DNA from 2 places in the Paenibacillus sp. lzh-N1 genome. Region 2 is predicted to be linked to the other one. Evidence: riboswitches for the same ligand, from Rfam matches in the RefSeq annotation. Region 2 holds a riboswitch; the other holds the start of a gene.
What was found. A riboswitch is a leader RNA that binds a small molecule or an ion and turns the genes downstream of it on or off. The one in region 2 is predicted to bind glycine.

Region 1: it holds a riboswitch for glycine, as region 2 does, so the genes downstream of both, C0638_RS13855 (alanine/glycine:cation symporter family protein) here and gcvT (glycine cleavage system aminomethyltransferase GcvT) in region 2, are expected to answer to the same signal.

Annotation. Positions count from the first base shown of each region.
Region 1 covers NZ_CP025696.1:3,038,064-3,042,086, forward strand. The annotation lists gene C0638_RS13850 (glycoside hydrolase family 1 protein) at 138-1,595, shown strand; glycine riboswitch at 1,760-1,844, shown strand; glycine riboswitch at 1,856-1,951, shown strand; gene C0638_RS13855 (alanine/glycine:cation symporter family protein) at 2,098-3,516, shown strand; gene C0638_RS25700 (sensor histidine kinase) at 3,642-4,023, opposite strand, start outside.
Region 2 covers NZ_CP025696.1:3,205,495-3,209,517, forward strand. The annotation lists gene gcvPB (aminomethyl-transferring glycine dehydrogenase subunit GcvPB) at 1-193, opposite strand, end outside; gene gcvPA (aminomethyl-transferring glycine dehydrogenase subunit GcvPA) at 190-1,545, opposite strand; gene gcvT (glycine cleavage system aminomethyltransferase GcvT) at 1,663-2,769, opposite strand; glycine riboswitch at 2,849-2,945, opposite strand; glycine riboswitch at 2,946-3,045, opposite strand; gene gcvH (glycine cleavage system protein GcvH) at 3,439-3,837, shown strand.

The DNA.
Region 1 (4,023 bases), 170 kb from region 2:
CATTACGTCTATTTTAAAGCATCTATCGGTGCATTTCAAAGGATAACGGTCACCGTTAGTTATTGATTCGCATTGCAGCACCTGATGGGTTATTGACTAGAGTGAAAACATTAGATAAGAAAAGAGGTTTTCATACCATGACGAAGACGCTAAAAGGATTCCCGCAAAACTTCCTATGGGGCGGGGCAACTGCAGCCAACCAATTGGAAGGTGCTTTTGACGTAGATGGAAAAGGCCTGTCCAGCGCAGACATGATAGCCTATGTACCTAAGGCAGAACGTAAAAACGATCATGCTATAGAAATTTCGTCTGAACGACTGGAGGACATCTTGGCAGGGAAGGTAAACGCCCGTTTTCCAAAGCGTGAAGGAGTGGACTTCTACCACCGCTACAAAGAAGATATTGCTTTGTTTGCAGAAATGGGCTTTAAAGTATTCCGGATGTCCATCCACTGGTCGCGGATTTTCCCGAATGGATATGATGCCGAGCCGAATGAAGCAGGATTGCAATTTTACGACAATGTATTCGATGAGCTGCGCAAGTATGGTATTGAGCCGTTGGTAACATTGTCACATTATGAAACACCGCTAGGTCTGACACAGAAGTATAATGGCTGGTTGGGACGCGAAGTCGTAGATCATTACGTAAAATATGCCGAAACAGTATTTACACGCTATAAGGATAAAGTAAAATACTGGCTGACCTTTAACGAAATCAATGTCATGACTATGAGTCCGTTTACTGGCGGCGGTGTGGTTATTGACCGTGTAGAAAACAAGCAACAAGCGATATATCAAGCATTGCACCATCAATTTGTAGCAAGTGCACTGGCGACCAAACGGGGACATGAGATCATTCCGGGTGCTCAGATCGGCTGTATGCTGGCTCGCATTGAAAGCTACCCGCATACGTGTAACCCAGAGGATATTCTGAAAGCACAGCATGAAAATCAAATGAATCTGTTCTTTACGGATGTGCATGCTCGTGGGGAGTATCCCAACTATATGAACCGCTATTTTGAAGAAAATAATATTGTGATCCAGACAGAACCCGGCGATGCTGAAATTTTGAAAAATAATACGGTTGATTTTATCTCATTTAGCTACTACATGACCTTGACCGTATCGGCAGGTCCAGAAGGAGAAAAGGCAGCAGGGAACCTGATTGGCGGTGTGAAAAATCCGTATTTGCAGTCCTCCGATTGGGGATGGCAGATTGATCCGATCGGCCTGCGTGTTACACTAAATACGTTTTATGACCGTTACCAAAAGCCGCTGTTCATCGTGGAAAATGGCCTGGGTGCGTACGATAAGGTAGAAGAGGACGGCTCTGTGCATGACACGTATCGCATTGATTACTTGCGTCAGCATATTGCCCAAATGAAGGAAGCCATTGCTGACGGTGTTGATCTGATTGGTTACACCAGCTGGGGTCCTATCGACCTTGTGAGCATGTCTACTTCCGAAATGTCCAAGCGCTACGGATTTATTTACGTTGATTTGGATGATGACGGTAACGGAACGCTCCAACGCTCCAAAAAGGACTCATTTAACTGGTATAAAAATGTGATAGCAACCAATGGCGAAGAATTGTAATTCTATATCGTTTTGGCGGGTACAGCAGAGAAAATTAGGATGCAATCTGCTGTACCCGCTTTTTGTATAGACACCCTATTGATTTGTCAGAGGGCTTCACAAATTTTTCACTTGTAATACGCTGAAAGTTTTCTGTATAATAAATAAAAATTTCATATGTCTGGTTGATGTTTGCGGGAGATGGAACGAAAGTTCCGACCGAAGGGGCAAAACTCTCAGGTGCTTAAGCTGATTTACAGCAACAAGCAGGGACCGTAAACGGACAGAACTCTGGAGAGACCCTTAATTGGGCGCCGAAGGTGCACCGCAGATTATCATCTGCTTAAACTCTCAGGCAAAAGGACAGAGACGCGAATAACCTGTGACAGGGAATACTCTAGGCTTTTTAGAGATAAAATCCTGTACAAATTGGTTTATTTTTCGTGCCTTTAACCTCTCCAGGAGTCGAATCAACGGATTTGACTCTTTTTTGTTTTTTAATATGCTGGAGGAGCGGGTTGAAATGAATTTGGTACATTTATTAGAAACAATTGACAGTTGGATGTGGGGAGCGCCGCTTCTAATTCTCGTCATGGGCACTGGGTTGTGGCTAACGATCCGTCTGAAGATGCTTCAGATTATTCGATTGCCCTTAGCGCTCAAGCTAATTGGTAAAGCGCCGGACGAAGGCAGCGGGGATGTCAGTAGCTTTGGAGCATTGAGTACGGCACTCGCAGCTACTGTAGGTACGGGAAGTATCGTCGGTGTCGCAACAGCGATCAAACTGGGTGGGCCCGGTTCATTATTCTGGATGCTGGTTGCAGCTTTTTTCGGGATGGCAACCAAATATGCGGAAGGGTTATTATCCGTTAAATACCGTGTTAAAGACCGGAACGGACAATTTTCGGGTGGACCGATGTATTATATTGAAAACGGGCTTGGCCGCCGTTTCAAGCCGCTGGCGATGTTGTTTGCCTTTTCTGGTATTCTTGTAGCACTATTTGGAATCGGTACTTTTCCGCAAGTAAAGGCTATCGTTTCTTCTACGGAGAGTAGCTTTGGCGTGCCAACAGTAGTTACAGCAATCATTATTTCCGTGTTGACGGCTGTTGTTACGATTGGAGGACTCAAAAGTATCGCCAAGGTATCCACAAAGATTGTTCCATTCATGTCGGGGCTCTATATCGTGGTTTGTTTAATCGTACTCATTAAGTTTGCAGGAGAGCTTCCTCATGCGATCGCGCTAGTATTACAAGGGGCTTTCTCGACAACATCTGCGACGGGTGGTTTTGCCGGAGCCACGATTATGCTGGCAATGCGAAGCGGAGTTGCCAGAGGGATCTTTGCAAATGAAGCTGGTTTGGGAAGTGCGCCAATCGCAGCAGCAGCAGCTAAGACGAAATGGCCCGCAGAACAAGGACTAATATCCATGACGGGCGTTTTTATCGATACGATGATTATTTGTAATTTGACAGGATTTACATTGCTGGTTACGGGAATATGGAGTGGAAATGATGATGGAGGTCTGATGACTCAACATGCGTTTTCCAGTGCCTTTCCGGCTGGAGCAGAGCTCGTGACGATTAGCCTTATTTTATTTGCGTTCACAACGATACTTGGCTGGAACTACTACGGGGAACGCTGTGTTGAATATTTGCTTGGGGTCAAGTGGATTAAACCATACCGTTATCTGTTCATCATACTGGTTGCCGGAGGCGCGTTCATCAAGCTCGATGCCATCTGGCTGCTGGCAGATATTTTTAACGCAATGATGGCTTTTCCGAACCTGATTGCATTGCTCGGCTTGTCGGGAATTGTCGTTGCCGAAACTCGCACCTATATGAACTCTTTGTATCCTAATAAGAAAAAGGGCATTCTTGCAGGTGCCAATGTAGGGGCGGCTATCCAAGTAGAAGAAAAAGGACAAACGATCAATTCATAAATAATAAAAGGGAGTGCTCTCAGCCATCACAGGCTTGAGGACACTCCCTTTTAATTGTTATAAGACTGGTATTTACCGACATTTTATTTATTCTGAATAGCCATTAATTCATAATGTTTACAAATCTAAGGGTTATTACATGGAATCATAATCGTAATTTGAAAATTTGAATCCGTAATTGTTGTATTTAAATAACCACCGTACTTCTTTATTACTTGATGGATGTTAAGTAATCCATACCCATGTTTTTTTGAAGGGGAATTGTATGTTTTGGTTGAGAATGCTGTATTGAGACAATTACTTTTTGAATTGCGAACATAAATCCATAGGGCAGAATTATCGGTTAAAATTTCCAAATGAATTGAATGCTCTTTCTTTCTAGGAAGCTGCCTTACAGCTTCAATAGCATTATCGAAAACATTACCTAAGACAATACATAGATCATGACTTCCAATACTAATGTTTGCAGGGTTAATATGGATTTGATGAAAGAAAGCTATCCCACTT
Region 2 (4,023 bases):
CGTATACCTCGGGTAATGCCGCAGGTTCGCTGCGCAGCGCATAATCCGGCAAAAGCTCTGCCACCGGGCGACGGGGAACGTCGCAATCGGGAAGGGAATAAGCGATGCGACCCGGACGGCTCAATTCAAAAATGAGCGTTTGATCGTGTTCCTTTAACAGTTCTTGTTTCTGATCCTGTCCGGTGTGTGTCATAGCAATCCCCCCAAGGTGTGTACAAATTGGTCAATCTCTTCTTTGGTTCTTTGCTCCGTCACGGCAATCAGCATGTGACCAGCAAGTTCCTCATAGTCCCGGCCCAAATCGTAGCCAGCGATAAATCCGGCAGCTAGCAGCTCGGCCTGGAGTTTGCTCATATCTGTACCCTCAGGCAGTTTAAGGGCAAACTCATTAAAGGTTGGTGCGTTAAACGAGGTAGATAAACCTTTCAAGCTCAGCAATTGCTCTAACGCATAACGGCTTTTATGCAAATTTAGCTCGGCTACTTCCTTGATCCCCTGTCTACCCATGACAGACAAATATACAGATGCAGATAAAGCGAGCAACGCTTGATTGGAGCAAATGTTAGACGTGGCCTTTTCGCGGCGGATATGCTGTTCCCGCGCTTGCAAGGTCAGCACGAAGCCGCGTTTGCCGTTACGGTCTGTGGTTTGGCCTACGATACGTCCAGGGATACGGCGCATATGCGCCTGGGAAACGGCAAAGTAACCGCAGGTCGGACCACCGAGGGAGGATGAGATCCCAAGTGGCTGCGCGTCTCCTACAACAATATCCGCGCCTTGCTTACCAGGGGTCTCTAGCAAGCCTAGTGCCAGTGGATTGGCACTAACAACCATAAGCCCTTGATGCGCATGGATGAGGTCAGCCATCGGCTTCAGATTTTCCACGGCTCCGAAAAAGTTGGGATTTTGGATCAAAACAGCCGCCGTCTGTTCCGATACGGCCGTGGCTAGCGCATCGACATCCGTTACGCCATCCGAACAGCCGATTTCCACAATGTCCAAATCCAATCCGCGTGCATAGGCTGCCAATACCTGACGTGCCTCTGGATGGACAGACCTTGATACGATAAGCTGTTTACGACGCGTGGCGGAAGCGGCCAATGAGCCCGCTTCCGCCAGAGCTGTAGCCCCATCGTACATGCTGGCATTAGCTACCGCCATACCTGTCAATTCGCAAATATACGACTGGAATTCAAAAATGGCTTGCAACTCGCCCTGGCTTACTTCCGGCTGATAGGGGGTGTAGGCTGTGTAAAATTCGGAACGTGAGGTGATGTGTTGGATAACGGATGGAATATGATGATCATAAATACCTGCACCAAGAAAGCTAGCATGTGTATCTGTATTGGCGTTTCGTCCGACCAGCTCGGTCATGTGGCGGGTTAAGGCTCTTTCGTCGAGCCGAGAGGAAAGAGGGAGTTCCCCTTGGTATCGAATAGCCTCTGGAATGTCGCTGAATAAATCATCAATGGATGATACGCCCACCACACGCAGCATTTCGGTTTGGTCTTGTTCGGTCATGGGGAGATAGCGATGCTGCTTCATAGGTTCTGGCTCCTTTCGAAAAGCAAAATTTAGATAGTAAATTAGCTAATACATAGTCGTAATTGGAAAATCCAGAATTTTATATCTGACATGATCGCTTTTTTAGAATGAAGAGGATTAAGATCGGCGTAGCCGTTTATAAAAGGGGGCTGGGACCACTTCCGCACGCAGGCGTTTACCACGAATTTCGACCTCCAGCGGTGTCGATAGGGTGCTAAAACGACTGTCCACCAGGGCCAGCCCCAGATTACGCTTCAAGGTGGGCGATTGAGTACCCGTTGTGACCTCACCGATGTGTTGACCTTCAGCGAACACCGGATAATGAGCGCGCGGGATACCGCGGTCAATCATTTCCAGCCCGATTAACTTGCGAGGAATTCCTTGTTCTTTTTGACGTTGCAGTGCTTCCCTGCCGATAAAATCTCCTTTATTCAGCTTGACGAAGAAACCTAACCCAGCCTCAAGCGGTGAAATTGTGGCAGATAACTCCTGTCCGTACAACGGTAGCCGTGCCTCGAAGCGCAGCGTATCGCGAGCACCAAGTCCAGCGGGAATCAGTCCATACGATTCACCGCAACGAAGCAAACCATCCCACACGGCGGGTGCTTCCTCAGCAGGGATATAAAATTCAAAACCGTCTTCGCCGGTATATCCAGTTCGCGAGACAAGTGCTTTTGCTCCGAACAATTGCACGTTCTCATGGAATCGGAAAGATGCCAGATTCGTAATATCTGTATCTGTCACGGCTGCGGTAATACGTGCTGCTTCCGGTCCTTGTAATGCCAGCAATGCTATCGCATCAGACACATTCTCCAGATGAACCGATGCTGGTACGTGGCGTATGAGCCAATCCCAATCTTTGTCGATGTTGGAGGCATTCACAACGAGCATGTAGCGCTCTGGTCCTTTGCAATATACAAGCAAGTCATCGACTGCGCCTCCATCGGGGTAACACAGGAGTGAATATTGTGCTTGGCCCGGTTCCAACTGGCTGACATCATTTGTGGTTACCTGTTGCAAAAAAGCCTCAGCTTCTTTGCCTTCAACCAAGAACTCGCCCATATGCGATACATCGAATAAACCTGCACGTTGTCGGACGGCCTCATGCTCCTTTTGAATGCCGCTAAACTGAACGGGGAGTTCCCACCCGCCAAAGTCAATACAACGAACCCCGGGCTGCGTCCCGTAGGACGAATATAATGGTGTTCTTCGCAAATTAGACATTTTTTCACTCCTATCCAGTGTAATCGGCTAAACAAAAAAGACAGGCTAAAAGAAACGTATAGACGGCAGTCCATACTCTTCTTTCAGCTCTGTCCTTGATACCAGAAAGTTACCCCGGTGTGAACCAGGTTTCCCCTTGGGTGATCCGCTCTTTTCACGGATGCTCTCCAGAGATGCGTCCGGCAGAGGTCCTTTTGCCTGAGAGATTCACCTGCAATGCAAGTTTACTCCTTCGGCGCTACCTTTTGGATCAACGGTATGTTACCCGGTTTTGCAGATAACAACTTGATCCGATTCGCGTGCCCAACTGTCTCACAAACGACAACAGCGATGCGAATATTTTTGGTAGTCTCTCCCTCCGCGTTCATCCGCGTTTGCAGTTGTCGAGGTATTTTCAAAAGCAATTACTATAACCCATTAATACGCAAATCCATTCAAAATGTCAATAAAAATGTCATATAAAACAATATGAAAAACATTTATTGTATAAATAAGGATATGTAAGCGTTTGTTACAAGTTATCATTTTTTTATAGACTGCGCTATATGAGTTGGTATGGAGTATTTTTGTTAGTATTATTGACATGGATGTTCTTGTTGTCATAATCTTAACTTGTCTAATACAGGTGATCAAAAGCATTTTATTCATGTGGAAGTGAGGCGAAGCAGGATGAGTGAAGTGAAACAGCAACTTTGGTATACAGACGAACATGAGTGGGTTCAGCGCACAGTGGATGGGACGTTGCGGATCGGCATTACAGACTTTGCACAGCATCAATTGGGTGATATTGTTTTTGTGGAATTACCTGGGGCGGGAACAACGATTGGACAGGGGACGGAGATTGGTACAATTGAATCGGTGAAGACCGTATCCGATCTTTTTGCTCCGGTGACGGGAACCGTTTTGAAAGTAAATGAAGCTCTGGAAAGTACACCTGAGCTGGTGAATGAATCACCCTATGAAGAGGGTTGGATGATCGAAGTAGAGATGAGCAATGGTGTCGAGGAAGCTCTGGGCAAGTTGCTGTCTGCGGAGCAGTACGAGCAGTTGATTTCGGATGAGCAATAATGAGCAATACAGCATGAAATAATAGCGCTTTATTCTGATTTTTTATATGGATATTGAATTAAATAAGAGCATCGTAGTCCGCTCAGTTTTTGTATAAAATAGTCGCTATGACCTGACATAGCGGCTATTTTTTTGTTGTCTTTTAGAAGGCGTATTTACGTTGCTTGCGCAGGCTTAGAAGAGAGC